Regions from separate parts of the Protofrankia sp. Cr2 genome, predicted to be linked through region 2. Evidence: riboswitches for the same ligand, from Rfam matches in the RefSeq annotation. Region 2 holds a riboswitch; each other region holds the start of a gene.
The links. A riboswitch is a leader RNA that binds a small molecule or an ion and turns the genes downstream of it on or off. The one in region 2 is predicted to bind cyclic di-AMP.

Region 1 (7,620 bases), on a different contig from region 2:
GCTGCTGCTTTTCGGCGCGCTTCTCGCCGTGATCCTGTGGGTGATGGCCCGCCCGCCCAGCCGGGTCGGGGTCAGAAGCGTGCTGTTGGCTCTGGTGGGCATCCCGCCGGTCGCCCTCGGCCTGTCCGCCCGGCACTTCCCCGGGGCGACGGGTCTCGCTGTCGCCACCGCGATGGTGGTCCTCATCGCTCTGGCCATGGCTGGACGCGATCCCGTTGCGTTCCGGTGAGCTTTGGCGCTCACCGGTCACGCTGCCGTCCCTTGCGGGGCGACGGTCCCGGCCGGGCGTTCGTAGTCCCGGACACAGCGCCGGTACCGGCAGATCCATCCGAAGGTCCGCTCGGCGGTTGACATGCAGGCATGGGACCGCCTCACTCGGCTCGGTCTGGAGTATGTGCGGTTCGCGCAACACCATCCGGCCATGTTCGAACTCATTTTCCGCCACGACCTCCTGGAAGGATCGGGAACGAACCTTCGCAAGGTCACGTTGCCCCTGTTCGCGGCGCTAGCGGACCTGATGCACGAGGTCGCTCCGGGCCGGGTCGACGCGCGTACGGGAGCGCTCGGACTCTGGACCAACCTGCACGGAATAGCCGTCCTTGTAGCCAACCGGAGTATGCATTTGGTCGGAGAGCCGCTGGATCTACCGGGCCTGACGACCCAGGCAGTGAAGGCACACCTCAGGTAGCCGCAACCCCGTTTACGCGGCCCGCATCGGACAGGAGATCATCGCGGCCGGGTGGCAGCCGGAGAACCAGGCCGCGGGCGTGGCAGGCGATCCGGCCGGGGACGGTGAGGATCTCGTGGTGCAGCCGGTCGCCGTGCGCGCGCCCGCAGCACTGGTCGATGCCGGTGCGCGACTGGAGCAGGGTCGACAGCCAGCCGACGAGGATCGCCGCCCACATCCAGACCGCGTTGACCTTCGGGTCCGCGGACGTAATCTCCAGCCATTGGTCTTGGGTCCATGACGTAGACGAGGAGGACTACCACGAGGAAGCCGTGCCGAAGAAACCCTGACTACTCCGACGGTTGGCGCCGCATGACGGAATCCGCCTGGTCGTAGTAACGGGCCTCGATCACGTTGTTGTCAGGATCTGTGAAGTAAAACGCCCGCGGCGCGATGCCACGCGCACCAAACGACTGCTCCATGGTTACCGGCACGCTGACGGCGTTGTCCGCCAACCGGCGGCGGAGGGCGTCGAACTCCTCGCGGCCCATCGCGAGACAGATGTGGTTGACCGGATGGCCGGCGGTTCCGCCGGCTCCGGGTACCGCGTTGACAGCGGCAGCGGCAGCGGCAGCCCGCGGCATCAGGTCAATGATGGACTCGGTCGACACCCGCACGCTCGGGAACGGCGCCTCCCCGGTGCGAAATGCGTCCGCGCGGACCGGGGGGAGACCGACCACGCGCTGGTAGAAGTCCAACGAACGCAGCGGGTCCGCCACCCACAGGACGACATGATCAAGTTTCGCCTCCATGAGAACCTCCGCTGCGTGGCCGACCCGCCGGCCGGCCGAGGCCGATGCGATGTCCACCAGATCGAATGTGACGCGTATCACCGCCGTGCCGGCAGTCATCGGCTTGAGTCTCCACCTACTGGAACCTGGATCGTGGCGGTTCATGGAGGGACACGCGACCGACCGGTTGATCACGATCGGGCAGCTCTCGGAACTGACCGGGGTGCCGGTACGCACCATCCGGTTCTACGCCGACGAGCATCTGGTCGAGCCGGTTGCGCGCAGCAACGCCGGTTACCGATTGTACGACGCGATGGCGGCGGCCCGCCTCGAGCTCGTGCGCACATTGCGTGACCTGGGTATCGACCTGCCGACCGTCGCGAAGGTACTCGCGCAGGAGATCACGGTGGCCGAGGTGGCGCGCGTGCACGCCGAGGCGCTCGGCGCACAGGTCAGGGTGCTGCGGCTACGGCAAGCAGTGCTGCGGGCGGTCGCGGTCCGCGGATCCGACTGGGAGGAGATGGAACTGATGCACCGACTGGCGAAACTCGATGCGGCGGAACGCACACGGATTCTGGACGGCTTTCTCGACACCGTGTTCAAGGGTCTGGACGGCAAGCGTCTGGACGGCAATGCCCTGGACGGTGACAGCGGAGCAGGCGGGACATTCGAGACGATGATCCGAGCCTCATTTCCCGAGCTGCCCGAGGACCCGACCGGCGAGCAGGTCGAGGCCTGGGTGGAACTGGTGACGTTGATCCAGGATGAGGATTTCACCGCCCGGGTCAGGACCATGGCGCAACGGGGCGCGGCCAAGCACGTCAGCGAAGAAGCGACCATCCGACACCAGGAGGCCTTCAACACCGTTCTGGCGAGCCGGGCCACGCAGGCATACACCGAGGGGATCGACCCGGTCTCCACCGACGGCACGGCGCTGGCCGCCGCGATCGCCGCGTCGTACGCGCAGACGACCGGGAACCGTGACACCCCTGCGTGGCGGGCAACACTCATAGACGATCTTGAAACGTTCACCGACCGGCGGGTCTACCGGTTCTGGGAACTCGTTGCGCTCGTCAGCGGCGACACGACGACGGTGGCGGTTGCCAGCCCGATGATCGAGGCACTGGAGTGGCTGATCACCGCACTGCGGGCGGCCGGCTGATCATAGTTGTTCCTCGACCGCCGAATCGAGCAGTAACCTCGCCAGGCCGATCTCGGAGCTGGCATCGTGTGGGGGGTGTCAGGGGATGAAGGCGGTCAACCGGTTCTGGTCCGGGAGCTGCGGGTCGCTGCGTACGCGGTCTGCATCCACGAAGGGAAGATCCTTCTCGCGCGTTTCGTCGGCACGAGCGGGAAGCACTGGACGTTGCCCGGCGGCGGCATCGACCACGGGGAGGATCCGTTGGCCGCGGCGGTTCGGGAGGTCGAGGAGGAGACCGGTTACGACGTCGTGATCGAATCCCTGCTGGGTGTCGACTCGATGCGCAGGCGTTTCCCGCGCGGCGTCGGCATCGAGGCCGATCATCACGCCGTGCGGGTCATATATACGGCACGGGTGGTCGGCGGCGTGCTTCGGCATGAGATCGGTGGTTCCACCGACCAGGCCGCCTGGATCGATCTCGATCAGATCGACACCCTCGAACGGGTTGATCTCATCGACATCGCGTTGGATCTTGCACGGAACCGACCACCGAGTGGCCGGGTGGACGCACAGCGCACCTGACCTTCCGGGCGCTCTTAGAATGTGATTTTTGTGCTGTGATACCAGCATCAGAATCACATCGTTGAACCGTCTGAGCGGGAACCGACGCCGATGGGAGATCGACTGGCCGCGCGCTCTTAACCGTCCGCGACGTGAGCGCCCGCAGGCGCCCGGGAGAGATCCAGTTGTGGCCGGATCTCTCCCGGGATCGCACGCCCTTTGGCCGTCGAGACCGCTTGAGGCCGCCGGGCGTGCGAGAAGAACATGATCGCACGCCCTTTGGCCGTCGAGCCTGTTAGGCCTTTCCGGCCCAGCAGTGCTTCGAGGCGTACCAGGGGCTTGTGCCCTGCTGCGCGTACAGGATCCGAGCGCGCTTCCACTGCTCGGCGGCGCTGGCATTCTGCGGCAGGCCGGACCCGCCGACGCCATGCCAGGTACCGGGCAGGAACTGGAACAGTCCGCCGGCGCCGATCGAGTTGACGACGTTCGGGTTCCCACCGGATTCGCACCGCACGATGGCGGAAAGAAGGCCGTCGCCGGACGGCGCCGCACTTGCCGGCTGGGACAGCGCGACGCTGCCGCCACCGATGGCGGCAACGAGGGCCGGCACTGCGATCAATACCCGGGCCCGTGCTTTGATTCGACTGATTCCACGGTCGCCGGAACGTACGTTGGACATGTTGATGTCCTTCCCCACGCCTGCGAGGTGAGCTGTCGGATTCGGGCTGGGAGTGCCCGGCCGCGATGTGCGGCTTCACCCCGAGGACGCCTGACGTCGACGTCCGAAAGTGGTTCCCCCGTTCCTGCCACCGGTCTGGTTTTCATCGGACGAGGGCAGGATTCGGCGTGCCGTCCGACGCATGCCTTCTCCTCGAAGGCATGGCGAAGACCATACGTGCAACGACCGCCCCGAAGGCAAGGCTCCGTGAAGAGGCACACAGTCCGTATGCGATGTTGATGGCAGCTACGGCTGCCGGTAACGTGCGCGCACGCGCGCTCATCCCTAACGTGGCTTCGGCCGGGCGGCGATAGTGTGATGGGGTCGCCACCTGCCGAGTGAAGCATTTTCTTACGCGGTACGTGGGCAGGCGGATCGACTGCGTGGCTATCCGGCGGTGATTGTACGACAGCACCGGAAAACACGATGTCGACGACAGCGTGTATCGTGTCGGCAATATGCATGATGGCTGTCCGACCGCGGCGCCCGGGTGGCCCGGCTATCGTCGAGACCTCCACGGAAACCGACACAGCGCTGTCCAGGCCCGCTGCGGAGCACTGGCGCAGGCATGGACAGCGCTGAACGACACGATGAACGACACGGTCGCCTGTGGTCAGCCCATGGCACCACGGCGGCGGCGACGGCGGACGATCCTGCGGCCGGCGACCATCACCACGAAAGCGGCTACCGCCGACGCAGCGGGGACGGCGGAAGGGGGGTCGGCTATCCCACCCTCACCCGCCGCGACAGCGCCCTTGGGCACCGGCATCGTTGTGGCCCACGACGCGGATGCCGATGCGGTGGTAGCGGTACCGCCAGTACCAGCGCTAGCGCTGCTGCCGGTGCCGGTGCCGGATACAACCTGATACCGGGTCAGCATGCCGGCGGTGATGTGCTCGTTGACGTGGCAGTGAAAAAGCCAGATGCCGAGGTTGTCGGGTACCATGTCGGCCACGGCCATGGTACCGGGAAGCAACGGAACAGTGTCCATCCGCATACCACTCACGACCGCGTCGTTGCCGTGCCAGTGCGGGGTGTGTATGTCCTGCTCACCACCCATACTCATCAGGTACCAGCGGACGTGCTCATCTTTTTTCAGGGTGATCATCGGCTCGTTGCCGAAGACGTAGCCGTTGATGGCATGCCGCAGGTTGGACCTGGTGAAGTTGCTGTCATCCTGTGACGGATACGGTGGCTGGGCAAAACGGCGGAGATTATCCTGCAGATACGGGCTCCAGTTCTCGTTCGTGATTGTGAACAACGTGAAGATCTCACGGTCGACGTCGACGGGGCTGCCGTCCGGCCGCGCCTTCCCCCTGGCTGTGATGACCATCGGGCCGGTGAGTCCGGCATAGGTGTCGACGACTTCGTTGGTGTGGGAGTGGTACATCCACATAACCGAACTACCGTCGTGTGGGCCCGGTCCGGCCCGGTCGGGCACCAGCCAGGTATAGGTGTGCGTGCCGCCGGTGGGTACGGCATCGTCAAACTTGTCCACCCCGGAGGTGTTGTCGGCGTAGGGTGTACCCTCGTTCGCCTTCGTGTAGAACACACCGTGCGGATGCATACTGTCGCCAATTTTGCAGGCGTTGCGGAACACCACCTTGATGGTGTCGCCGACCTCGGCGCGGATCACCGGGCCCAAAAAGCCCTCGTAGGCGTCCTGTGCGGGGCGCGGTGCCAGGTTGGTGAAATTCGCGTCGGTGTAGCCACGATAGAGACACTTGAGATAACTCGTCCCGATGCGGCCGGGCCCGGATTGGACATACGTCTTCGCAATCGGATCGAACGCCTGACCGGTGATGTCGTCGCGCCCGTCCGGGGCATAGTTCCAGACGACCTCATCGGCACCGACATAGTAGGTGCGCACCTGCCCGGTCGGGTGGAATGCCGCACCGGCGACAGCATCCCAGTAGGTGTCTCCCGGACCCGGCATCGCTGTTCCGGCCGTTCCGGCCATGTTCGGGGTGTTCGGCTGCCCGCCGGCCGCGGCTACCGCCGTGGCCGGTCCGGATATGGCCAGGCATCCGACGAGTGCAAGGGTGCCCGTGAACCCCGCTCTGAACGACGGACGCCAGGCGGGTGGACCTTTCGCCGCCCAGCCCCGACCTGCGGTACCGCACTCCATACGCGTGCGCCAACCGGCGCGGAATCGTGCTGTCACGGTGGGTGACAGTAGCGGCCAGGAGTCGCATCCGCCGCGCGCCCCGCGCGAACTCGCTAACACATGTAGAAGAAGGTGCTAGGGCATGTCTGCTACCTATTGGCAACCGTCTACCGGTCTCTCCGGCCGTCGCCTGATTTGTCGGGCTGGCGTTACCTCGATCGAGTGAGCCTCACCAGTGGACGATCTGCAGCCGCCCGCCGAGCGCCCGCCGGGCGCGCAACGCGAGCCTTCTACTGGGATTGACCAGGACTGCTTGGTCGGCTGCGGCCAGAATGGGCAGGTCCGCCAGCGAATCGCTGTAGGCGTGGCCCCAGGGCGGCTCGATCCCGTGGGCGGCAAGCTGTCGCGGTTTACCCGACCCGTAGTTGTGCAGGCTGCCCCGGCCGACGCCGAACCGGCCCCAGACGAGCCGGGAAGAGATCAGTTCGACCTCGCCCAGCCCGAGTGCGTCGAGAACCGTACAGGCAAGATCGTGTTCACATGCCGTGACGACCACGACCCGATCACCCGCGCCGGCATGGCGGCGTAGGGTGGCTACTGCCTCGGGTACGGCTACGCCGCCTTCGGCCACGAGATCCCGGCCGAACGCCTGCACCCGCGCGCGGAACCTCGGTGCATCGAAGCCCAGCAGGGCCAGTCTCATTATCGTCCGAGCCACCGTCGGACGGAGCGGGCGGACTGCCAGCAGCGGTGTCATCGGCATGACCAGGGCCGCGTGCCACGGGGACTCCGACAGGTGCCGACGCAACAGCCGGGTGAAGGTGTCACCGCGGACCAGCACACCGTCAAGATCGAACAATGCGACCCCGGTGCCCGCTGATTCTGCCGGTTCGCTCATTCGTGCATCCTTGTCCTGTCCGACCTTGCCCCGTTCGACTTTGCCCCGTTCGACGGCCGCTCACGGAATCTGGAACGGACGGTGAGACCTGACATGACCGAGGGTGCGGTGGTCAACGAGACCGATCCGGCAACATGCGCCTTCCCGGGGTGCGCACGGTCGCCGAGTGCTCCGGTCGGGCCTGGACGGCCGCCCGCGTACTGCGATGACTCCACGCACAACCGACTGTCGGCCTACCGCCGACGGCGCGAGATGTCCGGTGCCGGCACCGTGCCGGCCGGGCCGACAACGGTCTCCGACGGACTCGCCGGCGGCGCACGGGCGCGAGCCGACGCGCTGGCCGAGCAGATCACGGCGTTAGCCGGCGGGCTCACCCGCGCGCTGGACGGCTTCGTGCGCGAGATGGCGACTCTTGGCGATGTGGCGGCGACGGAAGCACGTGTCGAGACGGTCGAGGCCGAAGCCGCCGAACGGGTCGCCGAGGCCGTCGCCCGGGCGGTCCGCGCCGAGCAGGCCGCCCGCGGTGCGCAGACCGCGCGGGTCGAAGCGGAGGCGGTCGCGGCCGAGGCGGTCGCGGCCGTGGACCAGCTCGACGAGCGGCGGATCAGTCTGGAGACCGAACGCGACACGTATGCCGATGCCCGGGACCAGGCGCGCGCGGCCCTCGACGCCGCCCGGGCCGAAGCCGCAGCTGTGCTCGAGGCGACGCGCCGGGACGCCGACACCCGGGTCGCGCA
Region 2 (7,620 bases):
GCCTTCGAACAGTCATGGGATGTTACGGGATACGAACCCCTGAGATCACAGGGCGGACGGGCTGGTGACGGTGATGTCCCAGAGGTTCTTACCGACCACACCGGTCTGTCCGTCGTCGACCCTCGTCAGGTAGCTGTACAGCGATGCGAGGCCCTGGGACTCCCCGCCGAAGCGGCCGTCCACCTGTAGAATGAATTTCTTCTCGCGCATCGTGTTCTGCCAGACGTAGGCGTCAGCGCGCACCTGTCCGGCCAGAGCGGTGGAAAGCGTCGTACCGGTGAAGTTCGACGATTCCAGCTGCGCCTTCGCACGGTCCAAGGTCATTGCGGGCTGCGCCGGAGCGATCGCCTGCTGGACTGCCGCGACGTTGGGCACCGTTGTCGGCACCTGCGGCGCCGGGCCGTTGTTGGTCAGACCCATCTTGACCGAGCAGGATGGCCACGGGGACCAACCGCGAGAGTTGTAGAGCTTGTGGGCTGCATCGTCCTGCAGCGCCGGCGGGGCGTCACTGGGGAGACCGGCATAGCCGAGACCGTGCCAGGTTCCGGCGTCGAACTGGTAAGCGCCGTAGAACCCGTTACCGGTATTGATGTGATAGTTGCCGCCGGACTCGCACTGGCGGAGTTTGGCGAAGTCGTCGGCGGTCGCAGCGCCTGCGGGACTGGCCGCGACGGCGAGACCACTGCCCACGAGTGCTGTGACAGCACCGGTGGTACGCAGGACCTTGACTGCGGTGGACGACTGTTGCGGGGCGCGGTGCCTGCCGACAGACGGCATGTGGGTCGGTCCTTCCCGTCGCCTACGAGGTGAGCTGTCGGGTGCGGGCTGGGAACATGCCCGGCCGGTGACGCCGATGGGCGTCGCAGGCTTTACCCCAAGGACACCGGTGGTCGGTATCCGAATGTGGTTCCCCCGATCCCGTCCGTGCGGCTTCGCGGTAGGTCCTGCCGCGGCGGGCGGGGACGGGATTCGGCGTCCGTCCGTGCGGCCTCGCCGATCTGGCGAGTGGGGAGGACTCTAGCGAGCCTGGCCCTTTCGAAGCAAATCGGGGTGTCGGATGAACTACACGGACCCGACTTTCATCACCCGAATGGGCTACGTGGCCGAAAGAGAACACTCTACCCGGCGATTGGGGCGACCCCGCCGGGGGGTCGTTTGTGCTGGCTTTCCGTAACGCCGAGTGATCGGGCCGGTCGCCGTAGTGCTTTTCTGTTGTGTTTGTTGTCACGCGGGTGGGACCGGCCCGACTCGTCCTCGCGGGGTCTATATCAGTTCGTGGCCATCAGTTCGTGACCATCAGCTGCAGACCTTCCTGCTGCGCCTCAGCTGAAAGTGGCCCCCCAGGTCTCCGGCCCACAGATTCCGTCGACCGCCAGGCCCTTGTCGGCCTGCAGGCGGCTGGCCGCGCCGGCCGACTCGGGTCCGTACCGGCCGTCAATCTGGATCTTGTAACCAAGACTGTTCATCTGGTTCTGCCACGACAGCACGTCCGATCGCACCTGATCGACGAGGCCGGGGGTCAAGGGCGTCGCGTCAGCGGAAGTCGACGAGGTGTCCGCACTCACCGTGCGCGATTCCCAACGCGAGGCACCGTTCCTGCCATATGAGCGCGCCTGTGACGAGCCGGTGTCGGATGAACTCGAATCCGGTGCGCTGGTGTCCGGTGCGCTGGCGCCGGAGGTGCCGGTATGTGCGGGAGCAGCGCCGGCTGGGCTGGCGCCAGCCCCGAGCTGGTCGGCGCCCATGCCCTTGCCGCAGACAGGCCACTGGCTGAAGCCGGAGCGGGCGGCGAGCTTGATCGCGGCCTCATCCTGGGTGCCGGGGGAGGCACTGCTGGGCAGGCCGGTGTAGCCGAGGCCTTGCCAGGTGCCCAGCGAGAACTGGTAGGCGCCGTAGTAGCCGTTGCCGGTGTTCGCCCCATAGTCACCGCCTGACTCGCATTGGCGAAGCCCCTCCCACGTGGTGGCGGCGCTGGCCGGTTGTGACATCGCGATGCCGCCACCGATCGCGGCGACCAGGGCCGGGGTCACCACCATGGCTCGGGTACGGACCCGGGCGCGGCGAACTCCACGATGTCGACCACGAGAACGTGTACTGGACATATTGGTAATGCCCTTCCCCACGCCTGCGAGGTGAGCTGTCGGATTCGGGCTGGGACTGCCCGGCCGCTTTCACGGCTTCACCCCGAGGACGCCCGATATCGACGTCCGAAAGTGGGTCCCCCGTTCCTGCCGCAAGTTTGGTTTTCGTCGAGCGAGGGCAGGATTCGGCGTGCCGCCCGACGTGTCCCCGCCGTATCGACGGGCACGGCGCAGACCATAACCAGAATTGCTGGTGGCTGAACAAGCCGTGAATGCGGTTCGTGAGTATGAGCACATCGCGCTGTCCACTCTTGCCGTGCCTCGAGATCGACTGCTAACGCGCGCATGCATGTGCTCAGCTGGTTTGCCCGCGGCCGCCGGAGGCGCGAAAAGTGATGTCGCGCCTCCTTTGGCCGGATGGGTCAGCCGGTCAACGAACGCCCCGCCGAGCGCAGGTCTGCGCAGGCCTGCACGACACGGGCGGCCATACTGGACTCGGCTGCTTTGCCGTAGCTGCGTGGGTCGTACTGCTTCTTCACACCGACCTCTCCGTCCACTTTCAGCACGCCGTCGTAGTTCTTGAAGACATGGTCGACGATAGGTCGAGTGAATGCATACTGGGTGTCGGTGTCCACATTCATCTTGACAACGCCGTAGTCCAGCGTCTCGCGGATTTCGGCCAGGTCGGAACCGCTACCGCCGTGAAACACCAGGTCGAACGGCTTGGCGTCGGCTGGCAGGCCGAGCTGCTGCGCGACATACTGCTGCCCGTCCCGAAGGATGCTCGGACGGAGTTTCACATTGCCCGGCTTGTACACACCGTGCACATTTCCGAAGGTTGCGGCGAGCATGTAGCGGCCCCGTTCGCCGGTGCCGAGGACCTCGGCGGTGCGCCACATGTCCGTCGGCGTGGTGTAAAGTTTCTCGTCGATCGCACCGACGACACCGTCCTCCTCGCCACCGACGACACCGATCTCCACTTCCAGGATGATCTTTGCCTGGTGACATTCGATCAGGAGGCCGTCGGCAATCTTGAGATTCTCCTCCAGCTCGACTGCCGATCCGTCCCACATATGTGAGTGGAACAGCGGATCCCGCCCTTCGCGGAGAACCCGCTCCTTGGAGATCGCAAGCAGGGGGCGCAGATAGGCGTCGAGTTTGTCCGCAGGGCAGTGGTCGGTGTGCAGGGCGATGTTGACCGGGTACGCTTTGGCGACATGGTGGGCGAACTCGGCGAGTGCCTGTGCGCCGAGGACCATGTTCTTCACCCGGGTGCCGGAGAGGAACTCGGCGCCGCCGGTGGAGACCTGCACGATGCCGTCGCTGCCGGCATCGGCGAAGCCCTTCAGCGCGGCATTCAGGGTCTCCGACGACGTAACGTTGATCGCAGGGTAGGCGAATGCCTCGGTCTTGGCCCGGTCAAGCATCTGTGCGTAGACGTCCGGGGTGGCGATGGGCATGGTTGTGGCTCCTGTGGGCAGTCGGAGTTGCGTGTCCGTTTGGTTGACAATGGACCGATTTGGATATGAACAGCGGGCTGGAAGTTGCGCGAAGGATACGATGATCGAGCCTGCGGGGGCAGGCAGACCCGAACTGTGCGAGTGCGGATGGCCTGTCCGGAGCGGCGCTCTATGCCGTCATCGTCACGCTCGTATTCGTCGACAGCGGCATCCTCGTCGTTTTCTGGCTGCCTGGTGACACGATCCTGGTCGCCGCCGGCCTGCTCGCGGCCGACCCGGATGCGGGCGTGTCGTCTGGTGCCTCCACGCCCGGGATCCCGCTGGTCGCGACCGCTGGCGCCGTAGTGGGTCATGTTACCGCGCTGCCCTTGGGTCGGCCCTGTCTCGAACGGCGTCACGGCTGGATACTTGCCCGTGCTGATGCGTTCTACCAGCGCTTTGGCACTCTGGCTCCGGATGCGGCCCGGTTTGTCCCACAAGCGCGGACGTTTGCCCCTGTCGTTCGCGGGCGCTCCTAGGCGTCACCCCGGGCAGCAGGCCAGGGCCGTTGGTCGCCCGTCCGACACGGCATGTCGTCGGGCGGATCCGGGATGGCGCTGTACTGGCCTGATCTGCTCATGACTATTCGGTAAAAAGCGATACCGGATGGCTCACCGTGCCTAGTACTCGCTACCCTTGTCCCGGATGGAGGGGACACAGCGCGGGGGGGACCGACCACACGGAAGGTTCCATGGTTCGACATCGCAAGCACCGCCGTTCCCGGCCGGGATGGTCCGGTGCCGTTATGGCAGTTTTCGTTTTCGTTCTCGCCACCGTCGGGTTGCTCTTGGCCCAGGTCGTCCACGGGGGAGGGCCTGCAGCCGCGAAGAGCTCGGCGGCCTCGTCCCCGGCGCTGGTGTCGTCGACGTCCCCGGTTGATCCCGCGCAGCGGTCTGTATCGCCACAGGTCGTCGATCGCGGCACGGTTGGCGAGAACGTTCATAGGCGCGCCGCTGTCAAGCCTGACGCGTGGCCGTGGATGGAGTCGCCCGCACCGAGCTCGCCGTCGTCCGCACCGGTCGCGCCCGTCACAGCGAGCGGCTCGGCGTCCACAGCCGCAACGGTCGCACCTCCCAGGCCGGTCACGCCGGCTACACCGGCCGCCGTCGCCGAGCAGACATCGGCAAACCCGGCGTCCCAGGTGGTAGCGCTCACGAACGCAGAACGAGCCAAGGCCGGCTGCGCTCCGTTGACCGTCGACTCCAGGTTGACCGCCGCGGCGCAGGCGCACAGCGACGACATGGCGACGCATAACTACTTCAGCCACACGAGCCAGGACGGTCGCACGCCGTTTCAACGGATGGCTGCTGCCGGGTACCAGTTCTCGATCGCCGCGGAGAACATCGCCGCTGGGCAGCGCACTCCTACCGATGTCATGACGGGCTGGATGAACAGCACCGGGCACCGGGAGAACATCCTCAACTGCTCGTTGAAGCAGATCGGCGTCGGCTACGGCACCGGGGGCAATTACGGGGTGTACTGGACACAGGACTTCGGGACGCCGTAGAAGCGATTAGAGCGCCACTCATTGTGAGGTGCCGGCGGTTGCCGTGCGGACGCCCGCGCTTCACCGGGCCGGCGGTCGCGTTCGGGTCGTCGCGGCCGCCGGTGCCTGAAACCAGTTACTCTTGGGCTCCGATCACGTAGGGTCGATATCGTGCGACCGGAGCGACCCGTCTGCGTGCTCGGCGTGACGGTACGTTAGTCCTATCCGAATAGACCTTGATGTATCCGGGTGTCGTCCGGGCGGGGAACCCGGTGGATCGTGGATCGATCTTCCGGGAAGGCTGATCCCCGGGACCGGGGATCGGTCGGGTAGGTCCCAGGGGTGAGAGGGGGCGACGTGGCTCGCGCGGTGGTCACCGGCGCCGGGGGATTCATCGGGGACGCGGTCGTGCACGAGTTCCGCCGACGCGGCTACGACGTTGTGCCGATAGACGTCCGCCGTGGTCCCGGCATCGTCGTGGCCGACGTCACCCATCCCGGTGACTGGGAGAAACTGCTCATCGGGGCGGATCTCGTCGTGCACGCGGCGGCTGTCGGCACGGGTGGCGGCGGCGAGCTGACCGCGGTCCGAGCCGGCGTGCCGAGCCGGCCGATTCGGGTTGCGGACAGTGAAATGCGTAGGATCACGGTAGCCGGCACCGCTGGCGTGTTGGACGCATGTCACCGTGCTGGCGTCGGTCGCGTTGTTCACATGTCCTGTGTGAGTGTGCTGGGCAGTTCCTTCCCGGCCGACGCTGACGAGGCTGTGCCCGTCACCATGACGGGTCTGGCGCGGGCTGACGCGCTGGCTGCGGCCGAGTACACAGCTGTGGCCGCAGCCTCCCGCGGGCTGGCGGTGACAGTGCTACGGGTCGGCGACGCGTACGGACCACGGGCCGGCCGATGGACGCTGTGGCCGCTGCTGCTGTTGCGGGCTGGCCGCTTCGTCCTGGTGGACTCCGGTCGCGGGATCCTGAGCCCCGTCCACGTCGACGATCTGGTTTCGGCGGTCGCCGCGGTCGTGGACTCCCCGGCGACGGTTGGTGAGATTCTGCATGTCACGGGTGGTGCGGGTGTTTCGGCATCCGACTTCTTCGGCCGGTACGCGCGGATGGCCGGCGTGGCCTTGCCGGGCTCGGTGCCGGCGGCGCTGGTTCGTGCGCTCGACTCGGCGGACCGGCTGCTGGTCGGGCGTGGGTGGTTGTCCGGGCGGATGAGCTCGCGCCTCCATCCCCGAGCCTATGTTGATCGTGGCCCCCTCGCGCTGGCTGAGCTGGCCCGAACGGGCACCTACTCGATCGCCAAGATCGGCCACCTGGCCGGCTGGCAGCCCCGCGTCAGTCTCGACGAGGGGATGGCTCGTACCGAGGTGTTGCTGCGGGAGCGGGGACTGCTCGGCGTTGTGGAGCCCGCCCGCCGTGGGTGAAGGGCCGACCCTGACGACATCCAGGTTGCTTGCGCTTCCCCTGACGGTGTGGAACGCCGGCTTCGTGGCCGAGGAGCTGGGACCGGTGCTCGCGGGTGCGTGCCTGCACCAGGCTCAGGGGATTGCCGTCGACGTGGCCGATGATCCGACCGATGCGTTACGGCGGGATCTGCGTCGCCGGGCCGGCGCAGGTCGCGGCGTGATGACCTGGACGGTGCGTGGTGAGGACTCGGTGGCTGTCGGTCTGCTGGCGGTGGACGCCTTCGACCGACGGGCGCTGGTGTCGGTGTCCATCGGGCGTCCCTACCGGCGGCGGGGGTACGCGACAGAGGCTCTGCGGGCGCTGGCCGGCTGGCTGGAGTTCCGTGGCCAGGTGGTCGTCGAGGCCCGGGTGCGCGTCGGTGACCGAACGGCTGAGCGCCTGGCCGTGGCGACCGCATTCATACCTGCGGACATCGTGCTGTCCGGTGGCTGGCGGGTCTGGTTCCGGCCGCCCCCTCCGTAGCGTCACATCCGCTGTCTCGCCACTTCCGTGATTCCACTGGATCTGTGACCTTAAGTAACCGGACTGGCCCCGATGTTTACCCCGCCGCGGGATGCGGCACCATAGATGCGATGTCGCGAATGGGACGGTGTGAGCCAGCCGCCCAGTTCACGCGTCCGTGTCGGTTGGCCATCGGCGCGTGTCATGGATGGGGGACCGTACGGTTGGCGCGAAGGCGCCTGGGAGGTTCTCAGAGTGAGCGTGGAAACCCGGCATGAAGTCGCACCCACGGACAGTCCGGACGAGCCAGGCCCTATGCGGCCGCGCGGGTCTGAGGTCACATATGATCATCTGATCATTCCGCCGCACTGGCGCCGTTCGGACGAGTCCGGGCCAGGAGCGCACAACCCGCTGTTCCCGGATGATCCAGGGGTCGGTCCGCTCAATCCGCAGACCGGTCCCATCACAGGTGCCATGACCGGTCCCCTGCTGGTGGGCACGACCGCTCGCGCCTTCGCCAAGCTCGACGACCTGATCCGTCTCAACGCCGACGACCGCGCGGTCATCGACGCCCGTCGGGACGACGCCGAGCAGGCCCTACGGGCGATCTTCCCACCACGCTGCACGCTTCCGCTGGTCGGTGTG
Region 3 (7,620 bases), on a different contig from region 2:
AGCAGAAGGAGCGGTACCTGCGGCCGTTGGCAACCGGCGAGGTGCGGTCCTGCTTCGCGATGACCGAGCCCGCGCCCGGAGCGGGGTCGGATCCGGCCGCTCTGACCACGCGCGCCGTGCAGGAGCCCGGCGGCTGGCGGATCGACGGCCGTAAGTGGTTCATCACCGGCGCGGATGGTGCCGCATATGCGATCTGCATGGCTCGCACATCGGGCGAGCCGGGTCAGCGCGGTGGAGCGACGATGTTCCTCGTCGACGCGGACAACCCCGGCATGAAGGTCGTCCGCCATGTCGAGACCCTCGACGAGAGCCTGTACGGCGGTCACTGCGAGATGTTGTTCGATGGCTGTCTGGTGCCGCACGACGCGATCCTCGGCGAGGTGCACCAGGGGTTCGACTACGCCCAGGTCCGTCTCGGCCCGGCGCGCACGACCCACTGCATGCGTTGGCTGGGCATCGCCCGCAGGGCCCAGGACATCGCCGTGGCCAGGGCGGCGGACCGGCAGCTGTTCGGTTCCCGGTTGGCGGAGCTGGGCATGGTCCAGGCGATGATCGCGGACAATGAGATCGATATCGCGGCGTCCCGCGGGCTGGTCCTGCAGGCATGCTGGGAACTCGACCAGGGTCGTTCCGGGGCTCAGTCGACCGCGGTAGCCAAGACGTTCACCGCCGAGGCCGTCTGGCGGGTCGTCGACCGTTCGCTGCAGATCTGCGGTTCCCTCGGTATCTCCGGGGATGTGCTGCTCTCGCGCTTCCTGCGCGAGGTCCGCCCGTTCCGTATCTACGACGGGCCGTCGGAGACCCACCGCTGGGCGATCGCCCGACGCGTGGTCCGCCGTCACCTCGACAACCTCTCGAGCGCATCATGACGGCGGTAGCCGCCGCCGGGACAGCGCCCGCCGGCTACCCGCCCGCCGGGTAGATGATTTTTCGAGGTTTGTGCGACGAAAGAGTCCTTGTCGATCGCACAAACCTCGAAAGATCGCGTGGGCGTCGGTTCAACGGCCTTTGATGTCGAGGAAATAGTCGAGAAGGCGCCAGGTCGTCCGGTCGACCACACCGGTGACTGCGACCGCCGGGTCGTTCAACCGGCAGAATTCCTGGAAATCACGGAACGTTGTCTCCGTCAGCGGGCCGAAGGCGCCGTCCGGGGCGAGCAGGCGATTATCGCCCTCCCGGCCCGTAGCGATGTTGAGCGCGTTCTGAGCGGTCGTGACCGGGTGGCGCAGATCCGGGAACACCCCTGACTCGCCCTGGTCGAGGAACCCGCGCGCGACCGTCGGGAAGTAGGCGAACCGGTTCGGCGGGTTCTGGGGGGCGAGCGGGAAGCGCGGGCCACCGCTGAACATCGATTGCCAGTTCACGCATCCGGCGATGAGTATACCGCCGGCTAGCCAGGTTCTGCGTAGTACTTGATCGTTTCCGACGTTACCCTCGACCGTGACAATATTATTGCCGGTGCGTTCGACGACCAGACCGGTGTGGGTGTCATTGCCGGCGGCGGTTTCGTGGCCCGTCCAATCAAAGATGATCTGGTCTCCGGGGTTAGCCTGGGTGGAGGCGATAGTCAGGCCATGGGCTCGCGCCCAGGACCAGATCGTGGGCACGTGCGCCGACTTCAGCGGCAGGTTGATCCCGACCTGCTCGAACATGCACCAGACGAAAATCGCGCACCATGCATTCCCGTCGTAGCCGAACTCCTGACCGTACTTCGTGTGATTGCGGCCGTCCCCGGCGTAGCCGACCTCCGCTAACGCATGCTCGACCAGCTGTTGTACAGCCGTCATCGCTGACTCCTTTGCGGCGACGCCGCGTTGCCGGCCGGGGCCGATGGTAAGGATTCGACCAAAGACGGTGCCCGGGCCGCTGCTAGAACCCCTGCCTGATGAGACAAGACGTACCCCGTCGATTGGCCTGTTTCCTCATCGGTATCACCGTGCGTGCTCTGGCGGCCAGTGCATGTCGGTATTCTGTCGCCGTGCTCGACCCACTGCCAGCGGTGTTGATCTGATTTCTCTGACCGGCCGGCCGGATGATTGATACGCATAGTAGTTGACATGCCCCGAGATTCGCGGAAAATGGCCCTTGCGGTCACAGCGTGTAGTTCGCTAACGTGGCCGGGCTCTCAGTAACACCGGGCTGGACGCCGAGTTCTGCCCTCGGTCCGGTGTTCCCTTCTCACAATCACCAGGGCAGCAGCGGGGGAACCAGGACTTGACGGACGTCGCCGCGCTGGCGCCGTCCTCGGGGTGAAGTCGGCCGCGGATCTCCGCGGGCTGACCGGGCTTCCCGGCCCGAACCCGACAGCTAACCTCGCAGGCGTACGGGAAGGATCATTGTTGCCTGCATATCAGGCGTGTGCAGATTCGGCTGACGCGATTCCGTCCGGACGCGGTCGCCACCGTGCACCGATCGCCAGGTCCAGTTTCCGCCGCCGGTCCGCGCGTGTGGCGGTTGCCGCCGCGGCCACTGGGACCGTCGCCCTGACCGCTTTCTCGGCCCCGGCACTGGCGAACGACGCCGGGGCTGACAGCCCGGCCGGCTCGACCACTACCACCACTACCACCGCTGCCCCCGGGTCGACCTGGGCCGGTGACACCGGGGGCGCGCCTGCGGCGTCCGATTGGGCGTCGGGTTCCGGCTCGGCGTCGGCCCCTGGTGCGGTGGAGGCTCCTGGTGCGGTGGAGGCTCCTAGCTCGGTGGAGGCTCCGGCAAGCGGCATCTCGGCACCGCCGGACGGCACGTCATCGCAGCAGGACGGTTCCTCGGCCACCGCCGGTCTCGGTGAGAAGATCGTCTATCTGGCCTCGAAGCAGGCGGGTAAGCCATACGTCTGGGGCGCACAGGGTCCGAACGCCTTCGATTGTTCCGGGCTTGTCCAGTACATCTACAAACAGCTCGGCCGGAGTGTGCCGCGGGTGACCGACGCCCAGTACGCGGCGTCGCAGAAGATATCGCGGGATGCCAAGCAGCCCGGTGATCTCATCTTCTTCGGGCAGCCCGGCAACATCTATCACGTGGCGATCTACGCCGGGGACGACATGATGTGGGCCGCTCCCCACAGCGGAACCGTCGTCCGGCTTCAGAAGATTTATTCCTCGAGTTATCTCGTTGGCCGCCTGGGGTGACCTGGCTGGGCCGGTAACAGGCCTGCGACCCGTCATGGCCGGGCTGCCGCGTGCCCCACGATGGGCATTCCCGCGGCCTGGCTGTGACGGGTGCCTCCGCGCGGCGCGCATGAGCCGATCGACGATACTGAAGTGGGATATTTTATAATGGCCAGGGGAAGGCACAGAAAGCAGTCTCAGTACAACCGCGGCGCGGTGGCCGCAACCGCCGGCGTCATCGGCGCGACGGCGGGAATGATGCTGACCGCGGGTCCGGCGAGCGCGAGCTCGCCGGCATCGCCCAGCGCCGATACCGCGACTGAGCCCAGCGCGGGTTCTCTCGCTGGGGCACCTGTTTCCGACGTTTCCATCGCTGGTGCCGGCAGGAAAGCGGGACTCGGCGGCTGCGACGGGAAGCCATTGGAGACCTGGGTCGCAGTCGCGCTGGCTGAGTCCGGCGGCAACGCGACCGCCCACAACTCCAATGGCGAGGATTCCCGCGGACTATGGCAGATCAACATGCGGGCGCATGCGGGTTGGGTCGGCGGGGCAGATCTGTTCGATCCGGCCATCAACGCCCGGGCCGCCAAACGAGTGTGCGACATACAGGGCATCGGAGCGTGGAGTACGTACACAAACGGCTCCTACCGCCTGTACCTCGGGCGGGCCGCGGCAGCCGCCACCGACGCAAGTGGTGAGGGTGCGACGAGCATCTACCCGGCGTCCCCGGCCAGCCCGGGTAGCCCTACCGGGCCGGTCAGTAGGCCGGGCTGGACCGCTGCGGCCGGCGTGGCGGCGGCGCGACCGGTAGCCGCTGCAGCTCCCCGTGTGCGGGAGGTCGGCTACACCCACCGCGGGCGTCCCGGCGTGCGCCAGATTCAGCGAGCGCTGACCGGATGTGGCTATCCTGTCGCGGTGGACGGGAAGTTCGGGCCACGTACCACGAGTACGGTTAAGGCATACCAACGCCGGCACGGACTTGTGGCCGATGGTGTGGTCGGCGCGCGAACCCGCGCCGCCCTGTTTCATGTCACCGCGTAGGTCCCTGTGTTTCACCGCGTAGGTCTCTTTGTCGGGTAGCTCGTCGGATTCTGTCTGCGTTGTCCCGGGGAGCAGTGTAACTCAGGCATCCACCGGGATGCGTTCGAACGTTTTCGTGATCCACTGACATGCCTGATAACAACGCTTTTCCAGATAAATGGTGCCGCGGTCGACATCGATCCCGTCTGCGGATTTTTGCATCATTCTGCGTTTGGCGACAAGACCATCATGATTTCCGGTTGACTCGTGGTGTGGGTGACATAGATTTATGGTTGCAAATGACGGTTCGATGTGGAGGTGATCGAATGGAGCAGCAGCAGGCGCAGCAGGTGGAGCAGTATCTGCGGCAGAACTGGCAGGAGATTCGGCACCAGATTCTCGACCAGTTCGTCCAGGTCAGCACCGCTGATATCGAAGCCGCATCCAGCGTCAACGATCTCGTGCGGCGGATCGCGGACAGGTCGCATTACACCGAGCCCTACGTCGAGGCCCGCCTGCGGGAACTCGTCGGCGTCGCAGTCGGGGTCGGCCAGTCGGCGCAGGCCGAGGGCGGGGCCGAGCAGTCGACCGCCGAGGCCCAGCGGACCACCGAGGCCGCGGGCGAGGAGCAGGCCGAGCCCCTGGGCGGCTCACGGCAGGCATTCGGCGGATCGGAGCAGCCGGCAGATCCTGGGTGAGATCTGATTCCAGGTGGGAACGGCACGCGGCAGCCGTCCAGGTACACAGCCGGCGTCGTAGTGAGCACCGAGCAGGACCGTGACCACGACTATCCTGCACAGGCCGCGTCCGGAACATTTCGGGCGTGGCCGCGGTCTGTTCCCACTGCGTTCCCACTGTGCGCCCAACTGCACCACCGACCATGCTGTCACGTGGACGACGTGTCCGTCCTCGGGCCTATGCTGCTTTCTGATCACTATAATGACCGGTAGGGTCACCAATAGCAGCAGACATCCGGGGGGCTTCGTTGCTGCGAGGCAGCCATCATCACCGCGTACCCGACGCGGCGGGCGTTGCTGTGCGGCGTCCGGTTCGATTATGTGCGCCGCTACCTGCGACGGGGACGATCGTCATCGTCCTGGGGCTGGTCACCGGGCTTTTCCTGGGGCCGGTCATCGGCCGGTGGGGTCTTGCGCCGGCATCCGCGCTCACCCCGGCTGGCACGTCGTCATCGAGCGATGGCAGCACCTTCGTGATCCGTGTCGTGGACCTGCCGGCGAAGGTCGACCAACCTGTACTAAAAAACCTGAGCCGCTTACTCGAAGGCATACCGGCATCCGGTGGTGCCGTTGTCGTTCGGGTGATTAGCCCGGCCATCCTGTCCGATGACCATGGTAAGCTGGCCGACCTGGATTCGATCTTCAGGCGTCGGGCGATGCTCGCGGTCGAGATCGCATTGCCGGCCCAGTCGGCGCCAGGTGACTCGCCGGATCTCGGGACGGCCGGTTCGTTGCTGCTGGCGATCGCCGACCACCGCTTTGCCGATACGGACGAAGCCCGTGCCGCGCTGTCGAAGAATCGCGGATCGGGGGAGTTTCCCTGCGAGAAAGACTGTCAGGCGAGGGCGAAGGGTACCGACCAGGAAAGCGCCTCGGGGATGTATGCGACCAACGGCGACCTGTTCCTTCTGGCCGCCAGACCTGGGCAGGGGTCCCGGGTGGAAATGCTGGGTAGTCTCGCCGACCCGGCTTCAGCGACTCAGGACCGACCGATACTGTCGACGTGGGCTTATGCGCTGATTGCGGCTGTGATTATCGCGATCAGCGCCGTGGTCCTGCGTAGACGCCGGCTGCTGGTTTGGCTGCGCGGGCGGCGACGCGATGTCGATGCCGGGGATCAATCCGCGAGCGGCGCGAACAGGGAGCGGACCGAACAACGACCGGTTTCTCCGGTCGCGCCGCCGAATGTGGCGCTCGGCCCGGTCGGCACGGTGCATTCCGCCTTTGACCCGCAGGGTTACGTTGCGGTCGACGGCGGACTTTACCGGGCAACATGGATGGGAGGTCCTGGATCGCCCCGACCTCGCGTAGGTGCACAGGTGCAGTTGAGGATGGACGAGGTGGACGGACTGCAGGCGTGGCCGCCACAGGATCACTCCGGCGTCCGGCGATAGAGCCACCTGGGTCCGCCGGGTGTACGAGAAGGAACTGGAAACGGGGACGAATCAGACAATGGCTCCGCGCAGCAGCCCCGACCGGGCGACGGACCGCCGCCAGCCGCGGGACGTCATCGGTAGCATCCCTATTCCCCGGCCGAGCCATCGGGTACTTGTGGTCCTGTGCATGGACACCTCCTATTCCATGCGCGGCGAGGCGATCGGAAGACTCAACGACGCGCTCGCCGGTTGGGCGCGCAGCATGCACGGTGGCGAGAAGATGGCGGCGACCACCGAGTTCGCGCTCATCACTTTCGGTGCCGGGGGAGTACGCAAGTGGCGCGGCGACGAGAGCTTCGATCCGCGTAGCGACCGGACGCCGTTCGTACCCGCCGACGGTTTTCGGCCACCGACATTGATCGCCGACGGCGTGACACCGCTGGTCGAGGCGGTCCGGCTCAGCATCTCGGTCATCGAAGCGCGCAAGCGGCAGCTCGCCCAGGAAAAGGTGACCTGGAAGCGGCCACTTGTCTGGCTCGTCACCGATGGCAGGCCAACCGATGACGAGGGGAAACCGACGACGGACTGGCGTCCACTGGCGAGCGAGATCCGCGGGCTGGAGGCAGCTCAGAAACTCGCGCTCTTCGCGATCGGCATTCCGCCCATTGACGACCAGGGCCAGGAAACCCTGCGTGAGTTCGCGCCGGAGCGAAATATGATCTACGGGCGGTTTGATTTCAGTGACATCCTCCTGCAACTGGACCGAAGCGTGGAGGATCCCAACTACAAGCTGCGTGGCTACCAACCGAGGCAGGCGTGACCGCCCGCCCACAACCCGCACCCAGGGGACGAAACGAGGGCCGCGTCCGGCCCTACCGCTGGCGGGTCCGGGGAGCCAGCGTCCAGGGATATTCACACGTGCGGGAAGGGCGATGGTGCGAGGATTCGTTCGCCCATCTTGCCCTGTACAGCCGGGAGCCTCTGCCCGACGTCCATGTCCTGGCGGTGGCCGACGGCGCCGGATCGGCACCACGATCAGCTGAGGGCTCCCGGCTCGCGGTCGCCATCGCGACCCGTCTCGTGCGCGACCGGATCCACACCAGCGGTCGGCCCGCGAACGCGCCCGACCTGCGCCAGCTGCTGGCCGCGGTACATGAGGACATCGTCACCGAGTTCCATCGGGTCGTCACCGCGGTCGCCGGCGCGGCGCATGTCGGCGAGTTCGCGACGACGTTGACGGTCGTCGTGCTTGCGCATCCCGTCATCGGCTACCTGAGTATCGGGGACGGTTTCATCGTCATCCGCACCGGGGACGGGGGACAGACCAATCTGCATCTGCTCGACGCCGGAACCGCCGACGCCGAGCATGCCAGCCAGACG
Region 4 (7,620 bases), on a different contig from region 2:
CCGCCCGAGGCGGGGATACTGCGTCAGGCGCGCCTGCGTGCCCTCGACGTCGCGGCCTGAATCCTGTCACGGCTATGGCCACCAAGGGGCTATGGCCACCAAGGGGCTATGGCGACCCGGTGCTATGGCGACCCGGTGCTATGGCGACCCGGGGTGGGTGGGGGGCGCTGGTCGGGCGGCGGAACGCCGGCACGGTCACGTTCGGCGAGCGCCGTATTGAAGCGGCCGAGAAGCATCCCGAAGCTGTCGCGTTCGTCTTTCTCCCAGCTGCCCACCAGGTTGCTGATGCTCGTCACCCGCGCTTCCCGGGTGACGATGTAACGCTCGCGTCCGCATGCGCTCAGGGTCACCAGGCTGGCCCTGCGATCGGTGGGATCGGTGGCGCGTTCCACCAGGCCCTCGGCGGCCAGCGCGGCGACCTGGCGGCTCACCGTCGAGATGTCGAGGGCGAACACCGCACCGAGGGTTGTCAGCCGTACCGCACCGTGGTCGTGCAGGTGGCTGAGTAGTAGATAGGCGGATCGGTCGAGGGCCGTTCCGGACTCGTCCGCGATGGCCGTGCGGAACCGCTCGGCCCGGCGGCCGAGCACGGCCAGCTCATGTTCGATCTTCTCAAGCGCTTGGTGATCGACTGTCTGTTCATCGTCCACGTCGGCCCCATCCCTACGCCGTGTCATCCGCCTGTGGCGTTACAGAACCTTGTGGATACACCATTGGGACCAAGCAGCTGGCTCCGGGTCGCCGTGCCGGCTCCCCGGCTCCCCGGAGCGGGCGTCGGGCGTCTGGACGTCGGGTTGCATCCGCCCGGCTGGTGATGCTGGTCGTGCTGGTGGTGTGTGCCAGACCACTGGTGTGGTGCCCGACTCATGCACGCCACGCGGCCAATCTGCCGAATCGGGCGGCGTCTGTGTGGTTCGGTTGGCTCGTGGTATCGAATCCGCTCAAAGTCGGGAAAGACCTGTGGACCAAGAACCGTCGACGGGCACTGATCGTCGTGGGCGTGGTCGTAGTCGTCTTCGCGTATGCGCACGGCTCGCCCACGGTGAAGACCGAGCGCGCCGCGATTCCGGCGGGTTACGCGTCGGCAGGCCGTGAGCTCGCGATACATGCCGACCCTAAGCCCGGGCAGCCGGTGCCGTTGGTCCTCGTCCTGCACGACTACGGCAAGGACGCAGCGTCGATCGAGAAGGCCGGCAACGTGTCGACGCTCGCAGATGGCCAGAAGTTCGCCCTGGTGTACCCGGAGGCGGTTGCCAGCACCTGGCAGGTCAACGGCCCGGACGCGCAGTACCTGCGGGACGTGGTCCGCTACGTCGCGACGGAGCGATCGAAGATCGACATGTCCCGGATCTACATCTGGGGCGCGGGGGAGGGCGGTCGTATGGCCCTTACCGTCGCCTGCAGCTCGCTTGACTCCGCGCAGAAGCCCCTGTTTGCGGTGGTCGGGGCGGTGGGCGCAGTCGGCCAGGCGCCACCGTGCCCTTCGCAGGTTCATGTCACGCTTCTGCCCCAGCAATGGGACGAAGCCACGACCAGGGCTTTGTGGAAATTCTCGAAAGTAATCAAGGACTAGGGCCTAGGGCCTGTCCGATGGGGTTTCCCGCCGGCCGGCTCAGCCGGGGGGGTGGCGCGGCCGGCCGGCGGGAGTTCTGGACTCCCGCCGGCCGAGCGCACTGTGGGGGGGGTTCAGTGCGCAAGGCCAGCGGAAGCCCGCGTTCCGCCGGCCTTGCGAGCCGGGGGGGTTGGCTCGGTCCGACCAGCGGAAGTTCTTGGAGACATCCAGTTGTGGTTTGGGGCCGCCAGATCAGCGCCGGTTTCGACACTACCGACCTGGCGGCGAGGTTCACGCGTAACCGGAGGGGGAGGACACGCGGAACCCGATTGTGTTTTATAGAAGCGATAACCGCGTCACATCACCGGGATGGACGTTGCTGCCGCCGATGCGGACGTGCAGCCGACCTACCAGGCTCCTTGGCCCCCGAGAGAGCGTAAGGACTGTGATTGCACGCCTAGCTGACGCGGCCGACCGAATACGACGTGGTGTAGATGTCCCTGAGCGAGACAACCTCACCGGACTTCGGGGCTGCCCACATCTTCCCGCCGCCAGCGTAGATGCCGACATGGTAGATGTTTCCCGGCGTACCATAGAATATCAGATCGCCGATCTGCTTATTGTACTGCGACACGTGGGTCGTCGCTTCGTACTGTTCCTCCGCCGTGCGGGGGAGGCTGCGCCCCAGTTGTTTGAATATATACTGAACCAGGCCGGAGCAGTCGAAGGAGTAGGGTCCCTCCGCACCGTACACGTAGGGCTTACCCGCTTGTTGGGCCGCTAGATAAACAGCCCGTTGACCGACCGAGCCGATGGCTGTCGTCGCATCCGTCGTACTCGGTGACGTGGTGCCGGCTCCGCTGGGGCCGGATGCCTGAACGACGCTATGGGCCGTCGATCGAGGCGCCTGTGCCGGAATTGTTGGAGCGGGACCAGGCACCACAGTCATCGTACCGATGTTCGAGGAGTGCGCCGACTGCAGGGCGTCGGTCCCGTCGAAGATGGCCGTGATCTGTGTCGTGGTAAGGATCTTGGCTGTATAGCTGGCAAAGCCCTGTTCGTTAGTATACAGGTGCTTGAAAGTCGCCCAGCCGTCAGGCAGCTTCACCTGAACCTTGATGAGCTGGTTCGGCAGCGGCGTGTGGGTCGTCCCGTCCTCGAGGGCGAAACCCATGTCAATGGGCTGGTCGGCCCGCACGGATACGTCCGGATTGGTGACCTTCAGCGCGACAGTCGACTTCGGGTGCAGGTCAGCTTGATCGATCACCTGGCTTGTGATGGAGCCGGGGCCCACCGAAGTGGCCGGGTTGATGACCGCTGTGCGTAGGCCGGCGAGTGACGCCTGGCTTCCGAACTGCGATCCCAGGGTGATCCGCGAGCTGACCGACGTCTCGTCCATACCGGAGTCGGCCGGAGCGCAGCCGGCGAGCGCGACACCTGACACGGCAACCGTGCCGGTTGTCATCACGGCTACCGCGGCCCGGGCTCGGACGCGACCTGTTCCCGACGGTGGAGTCGGCGCGCGGTGTCTGCCACGGGCGGAGCGCTCAGGTATGTCGGCAGACGGTCGCAGAGACGACGTTGTTGCCAACGTCATCGGCGACTTCGTCGACGACGATGACCATGACCATGTTGCCGGATCAAGCTGCACATCGGGCGCAGACAAGGCTGTGATCCTTCCCGTTCGCCTGCGAGGTGAGCTGTCGGGTTCGGGCTGGGCTGCCCGGTGTGCTGTGCGACCGTCGCACGGCTCACTTAACCCCTAGGACTGCACCGCGGTTCGGTGTCGTCCGGTGGAGGATGGGTCCCCCGCTCCTGCCCTGGTGACGACTCGGAGGGGACACCGGGACCGTGGGCAGGATTCGGCGTTCGGTCCGGTGTTGTCGTGACGTCGGCGTGAGACTAGTTCAAAGGGATGGTGCCAGTAAACACTAGTCCTACACAACTACGGCGAGTGCCTACAGAAGTGACCATATCGGCTCCTCCCAGCCTCCCTACCAACCAGCTCGCCGCCATGCCCTGGCCTGTTGGTCCGTGCGACAGGGCGGTTGGCTGAGGCCCCACATGCCGTGACCCACAGGATGCGGAAGATGACATTACGCCATAGCGACGAGAGTCTGACGGCAGGGGGCACTCAAGTGCCGATAGTTATCGTTTGTTGGCATGCAGTAGCGAAAATTATCACCCTAGGGGAGTTGTGCGATCACTTATTGTGTCGATCGCTATGGGATTTCTCGCTCCTGCATCCCGCGGGTGCGCATCCTGCGTGAGGGGCGCAGCTCGGGCCTGTGACGGGTCGGGGTCAGTGGCGGCGGGCGCGGGTTGCGCGGCGGGAGAGCAGGCCCGCGGTCGCCAGGACGTGCAGTTCGACCGCGAGCTCGTGAACCTCGGCAGGCAGGGAACGGTAGTGGCCGGACAGGGCCTCGACGGCCGCCTGCGCGCGGTCCGCGAGATCGTCCAAGGCCCGCTGATGAGTGCGCATCTGCGCCCGTTCGTCCTGAATCGCGCGAACCGTGTCCTCCTGCCACCGTCGGGTACGCGTCAGGTGCTCGCTGGCGTCCGCGGCTTGGCGCTCGGCATCCTCCAGCCGTCCGAGGAGCTGATCAAGTTGGTCCAATCGCGTGACCAACTCCGCGATAAGATCATTTCGGACGGGGTACGTCGGTTTGGTCATCGGACTGCGTCGTGGGCCGTGTCACGGATGCAGTCCTGTGTGCTGTGACGCGTCACGCTGTGGGCGCGGCGAGGGATGTCACCGTTGTCACGCACGTCCGTCACAAGGTTCGGCACGGGATGTGATCGCCGTCCCAGCCGCCTGCCGTTGACTGTTGGCTGGGACGGCGGTTGACGGTGAGTTCCCGCGCGAAGGGCCGACACAGCCGATTACGGTAGCCGACAGCGTGGTCTTCGTGAATCCCGTCGTCGGGTGGTATATCGGAACTATATAGTCGGAAATAGCTATCAAAGTGAGACTGTAGTCCTGATGGGCGGTAACCCCGGGGAACGGTAGCCCCGGGGAGCGGTAGTCCCGGGGGCGGTTGTCCTGACGAGTGGTAGTCCCGCGGGGGATGACGGCGGGGCACTCCGGTGGCGTCCACCCAGCGTCCGGGGCTGTCGCGCAGTGCCCTGCAGGATAGCCCGAACGGGTGATACCCACGCCCTGCACGGGCCGCGCGGCGGAGCCACGTCCGTCCGTCATTCACCTGGATTTGCCCGGTTCGACGCCCCGATCCGCTCTCGTCCCTCCGCGGCACGCGGCACGCGGCACGCGGCACCCCGGCCCGGGTTGCCCGGGGCCTCTGGCCGGACGAAAGACACCATGGCCGTATGATCTTCGGCCAACGGGTTTCCTCTCCGCTAAGAGCGCCCGGCAATAGGGGCGTGGATGAAGGAGCGGGGCTGGGGTGCGTGCATCGCGAGGCGGAGGAGGGAGGCACCCTGGTTGTGGGTGTCGACTGACGACAACGCGGCGAGGTGCGTGCCCCAGCCCCGCGACGCCGCGTCCCCTATTGCCGGGCGCTCTAAGACCGGGTTCACGGCTGAGGCGGTCGGTTGCAGTGATCCGATCCCGGTGATTCTACGGGTGTGATCGATTAGGTCATCGGCTTGGTCCGTGGGCCTTGTTGCATGATTCTTTTCACCTGAGCCTTTTACCTGAGCCTTTTACCTGTGCCTACAGCCAGCCGTTGCGCCTGAAAGATCGGTACAGCATGAAACAGATCGTCGCCATCAGACAGAGAACGGCCGGATATCCCCAGACCTCGCGGAGTTCCGGCATATGGTCGAAATTCATTCCGTAGATGCCGGCGACCGCCGTCGGAACCGCGGCGATGGCGACCCAGGCGCTGATGCGGCGCATGTCTTCGTTCTGCGCGATCGTCACCTGCGTCAGGGTTGCCTGGATGATCGAGGACAGCAGTTCATCGAATCGCGCTATTCGCTCGGTGACCAGTTCGAGGTGGTCGGCTACGTCACGGAAGTATTCCTGAATGCGCGGTGGGATCCTGCCGACGCCCGGCTCGGTGAGCGCGCGCAGCGGAGCGGCGAGTGGCGTGACGGCGTGCTTGAGTTCAAGCACCTCGCGTTTGAGCTGGTAGACCTTGCTGGCGTCGGGGCGGGTCGAGCGGCGGAAGACCGAGCCTTCGACGGCGTCGATGTCGACTTCGATTTTCTCGGTAACGGCCAGGTAATCGTCGACAATCTGGTCGCAGATGGCGTGGAGGACAGCCGACGGTCCTATGCGTAGCATTTCCGGTTGCTTCTCCAACCGGCTGCGCAGCGCTTGGAGGCCACCATGCTCACCGTGCCGGACCGTGACGATGAAGTCCCGTCCGAGAAATACCATGACCTCGCCGGTGTGGACGATTTCCGATGTCGCGGTCAGCTCCTCGTGTTCCACGTAGCAGGCGGTCTTGAGGACGATGAAAAGCGTCTCTCCGTATCGCTCCAGCTTCGGCCGTTGGTGGGCGGTGACGGCGTCCTCGACGGCGAGGGGATGCAGGCCGTAGACATCGGCGATATTGGACAGATTCGCCGTACTCGGTTCGTAGAGGCCGAGCCAGGCGAAACTACCGCGGTGGTCGCGGGCGACGCGCAGGGCATCGGTGTAGTGGATCGGTTGCGGGTCGCGACAGCCGTCCCGGTAGACGTGGCAGGCGACCACCCGACCGGTTGGTGTCGAAGGACCCTCGGGGCGGGTGCGGCGCCGTTTGGGGACCATTCGGACCAGGGATACGGGTCTGGTCAGGGCGCTTGCCAGCCATCCCGCCGGGGTCGACGGATGGCTGGCGCCATGCTGTGCGGACGGGTACCGCCTGTCATGCCGATCGCCGGTGTCGTCATCGACATGCTTGTCGCTCACGTCCGGTTCCTCCCGTCGGTGGTCCTGCCGGTTGCCGGGTATGTCGATCCGGCCTTTTCTGGTGCGGGGTGTTTCGAGCGCGCTTAGAGCGACCGGCATCCTGGCCGATCTTCACCTTGCCGGCCTATCTTTACGGCATTGCGTAACCATCCTGCTTCGATCGGTTACGCGTGGACTTTTGGTCGTCTTCTCAGCAGCATTTCTACCCGCATCGTCAGGATCCCCGGCGCTGGTGGGGGTATCGGGCGCTCTTATACGTATATGGTCATGATTATCCGATCGGCGCCTGTCGGATCGCCCGCTCGGATGGCCGTTCACCGGACGGCACGAAGCAGCCACCCCCACGCGCGGCGGGTTCGGCGCCTTCGACGCAGCACGCGGAGGTTTGCGTGGCGGGTCGCCCGGGGCCCCCGGCGACCCGATCAATTGTGATTCGCGGTGGATAGCGGAGTTGAAATGTTGAGCGTACAGTTTGGCTGACGATCGTGGAGTGCCGATTCCGCTGTAGTTCGGCCCGGTCGTGGCACAGTGGAAGTGCGCAGGCGGTGGGGGTGACGATGACGTCCACAACGGGGTCAGGATCCACGACGGGGCCAGGAGATGCACGACCAGCCAGGGATCCTGGGGTCGGCGAACGGAATGATCCGAGCGAGATGTCCCTATGTGAGATGATCGGCGCTTCGCACGACGATGCGACGCAGCTTGTCAAGCTCACCTTCACCGAAGCGGCGACCTCCGGTGACCCCAGACGCGCCTTGCGGGCTGCCGATACCGCGGTTGCGGCGATCAGCGCACATATGTACTCGGTGCAGACCTCCATTTACCCCGTGGCGCGCCGCCGCCTCCCGGACAGCCGGCCGCGTATCGCGGAGCTGTGCGCCCAGGGACGGGAAACCTCGTCGGTGCTACGTGGTATGTCCCAGCACATCCAGGGCGACGTGCATCGGCCGGGCGAATCGATGAGAACGCTGCGCGAGCGCCTCGCCGAGCTCGAGGAGCAGCACATCGCGGCTGAGGACACTCTGGTTGCCGACCTGGAGCAGGCACTTTCCCCGGACGAGCGACGCCGGCTCGTCACCTCGTTTCGACGGTCGATGCGGCGGGCACCCACCCGCCCCCACCCGTACATTCCCCGCACCGCTGTCGTCGGGGGCCTCGCCCTGCGGTTCGCCGGGAGCTGGGATCACGTCCTGGACACCATGGACGC

Region 1: another riboswitch for cyclic di-AMP. It lies ahead of U9978_RS05195 (transglycosylase family protein); the one in region 2 lies ahead of U9978_RS01275 (transglycosylase family protein).
Region 3: another riboswitch for cyclic di-AMP. It lies ahead of U9978_RS10990 (C40 family peptidase); the one in region 2 lies ahead of U9978_RS01275 (transglycosylase family protein).
Region 4: another riboswitch for cyclic di-AMP. It lies ahead of U9978_RS07685 (C40 family peptidase); the one in region 2 lies ahead of U9978_RS01275 (transglycosylase family protein).

What each region holds. Positions count from the first base shown of each region.
Region 1 covers NZ_CAUVXG010000006.1:47,800-55,419, reverse strand. Annotated here, with positions in the region: gene U9978_RS05225 (hypothetical protein) at 1-229, shown strand, start outside; gene U9978_RS05220 (TetR-like C-terminal domain-containing protein) at 353-688, shown strand; gene U9978_RS05215 (hypothetical protein) at 681-905, opposite strand; gene U9978_RS05210 (VOC family protein) at 1,018-1,479, opposite strand; gene U9978_RS05205 (MerR family transcriptional regulator) at 1,622-2,620, shown strand; gene U9978_RS05200 (NUDIX hydrolase) at 2,696-3,181, shown strand; gene U9978_RS05195 (transglycosylase family protein) at 3,456-3,839, opposite strand; cyclic di-AMP (ydaO/yuaA leader) riboswitch at 3,844-4,017, opposite strand; gene U9978_RS05190 (multicopper oxidase domain-containing protein) at 4,492-5,814, opposite strand; gene U9978_RS05185 (haloacid dehalogenase-like hydrolase) at 6,215-6,883, opposite strand; gene U9978_RS05180 (hypothetical protein) at 6,977-7,620, shown strand, end outside.
Region 2 covers NZ_CAUVXG010000001.1:291,350-298,969, forward strand. Annotated here, with positions in the region: gene U9978_RS01270 (transglycosylase family protein) at 46-777, opposite strand; cyclic di-AMP (ydaO/yuaA leader) riboswitch at 784-941, opposite strand; gene U9978_RS01275 (transglycosylase family protein) at 1,323-2,036, opposite strand; cyclic di-AMP (ydaO/yuaA leader) riboswitch at 2,108-2,280, opposite strand; gene fbaA (class II fructose-bisphosphate aldolase) at 2,504-3,541, opposite strand; gene U9978_RS01285 (CAP domain-containing protein) at 4,326-5,087, shown strand; gene U9978_RS01290 (NAD(P)-dependent oxidoreductase) at 5,409-6,491, shown strand; gene U9978_RS01295 (GNAT family N-acetyltransferase) at 6,484-6,996, shown strand; gene U9978_RS01300 (SMODS domain-containing nucleotidyltransferase) at 7,231-7,620, shown strand, end outside.
Region 3 covers NZ_CAUVXG010000018.1:51,408-59,027, forward strand. Annotated here, with positions in the region: gene U9978_RS10980 (acyl-CoA dehydrogenase family protein) at 1-869, shown strand, start outside; gene U9978_RS10985 (CHAP domain-containing protein) at 999-1,787, opposite strand; cyclic di-AMP (ydaO/yuaA leader) riboswitch at 2,176-2,336, shown strand; gene U9978_RS10990 (C40 family peptidase) at 2,682-3,128, shown strand; gene U9978_RS10995 (peptidoglycan-binding protein) at 3,276-4,148, shown strand; gene U9978_RS11000 (hypothetical protein) at 4,454-4,825, shown strand; gene U9978_RS11005 (hypothetical protein) at 5,164-6,258, shown strand; gene U9978_RS11010 (hypothetical protein) at 6,428-7,060, shown strand; gene U9978_RS11015 (protein phosphatase 2C domain-containing protein) at 7,159-7,620, shown strand, end outside.
Region 4 covers NZ_CAUVXG010000010.1:106,066-113,685, reverse strand. Annotated here, with positions in the region: gene U9978_RS07700 (glutamine amidotransferase) at 1-60, shown strand, start outside; gene U9978_RS07695 (MarR family winged helix-turn-helix transcriptional regulator) at 123-650, opposite strand; gene U9978_RS07690 (plasmid partitioning protein) at 926-1,573, shown strand; gene U9978_RS07685 (C40 family peptidase) at 2,010-3,017, opposite strand; cyclic di-AMP (ydaO/yuaA leader) riboswitch at 3,224-3,430, opposite strand; gene U9978_RS07680 (hypothetical protein) at 3,855-4,226, opposite strand; gene corA (magnesium/cobalt transporter CorA) at 5,226-6,413, opposite strand; gene U9978_RS07670 (hemerythrin domain-containing protein) at 7,067-7,620, shown strand, end outside.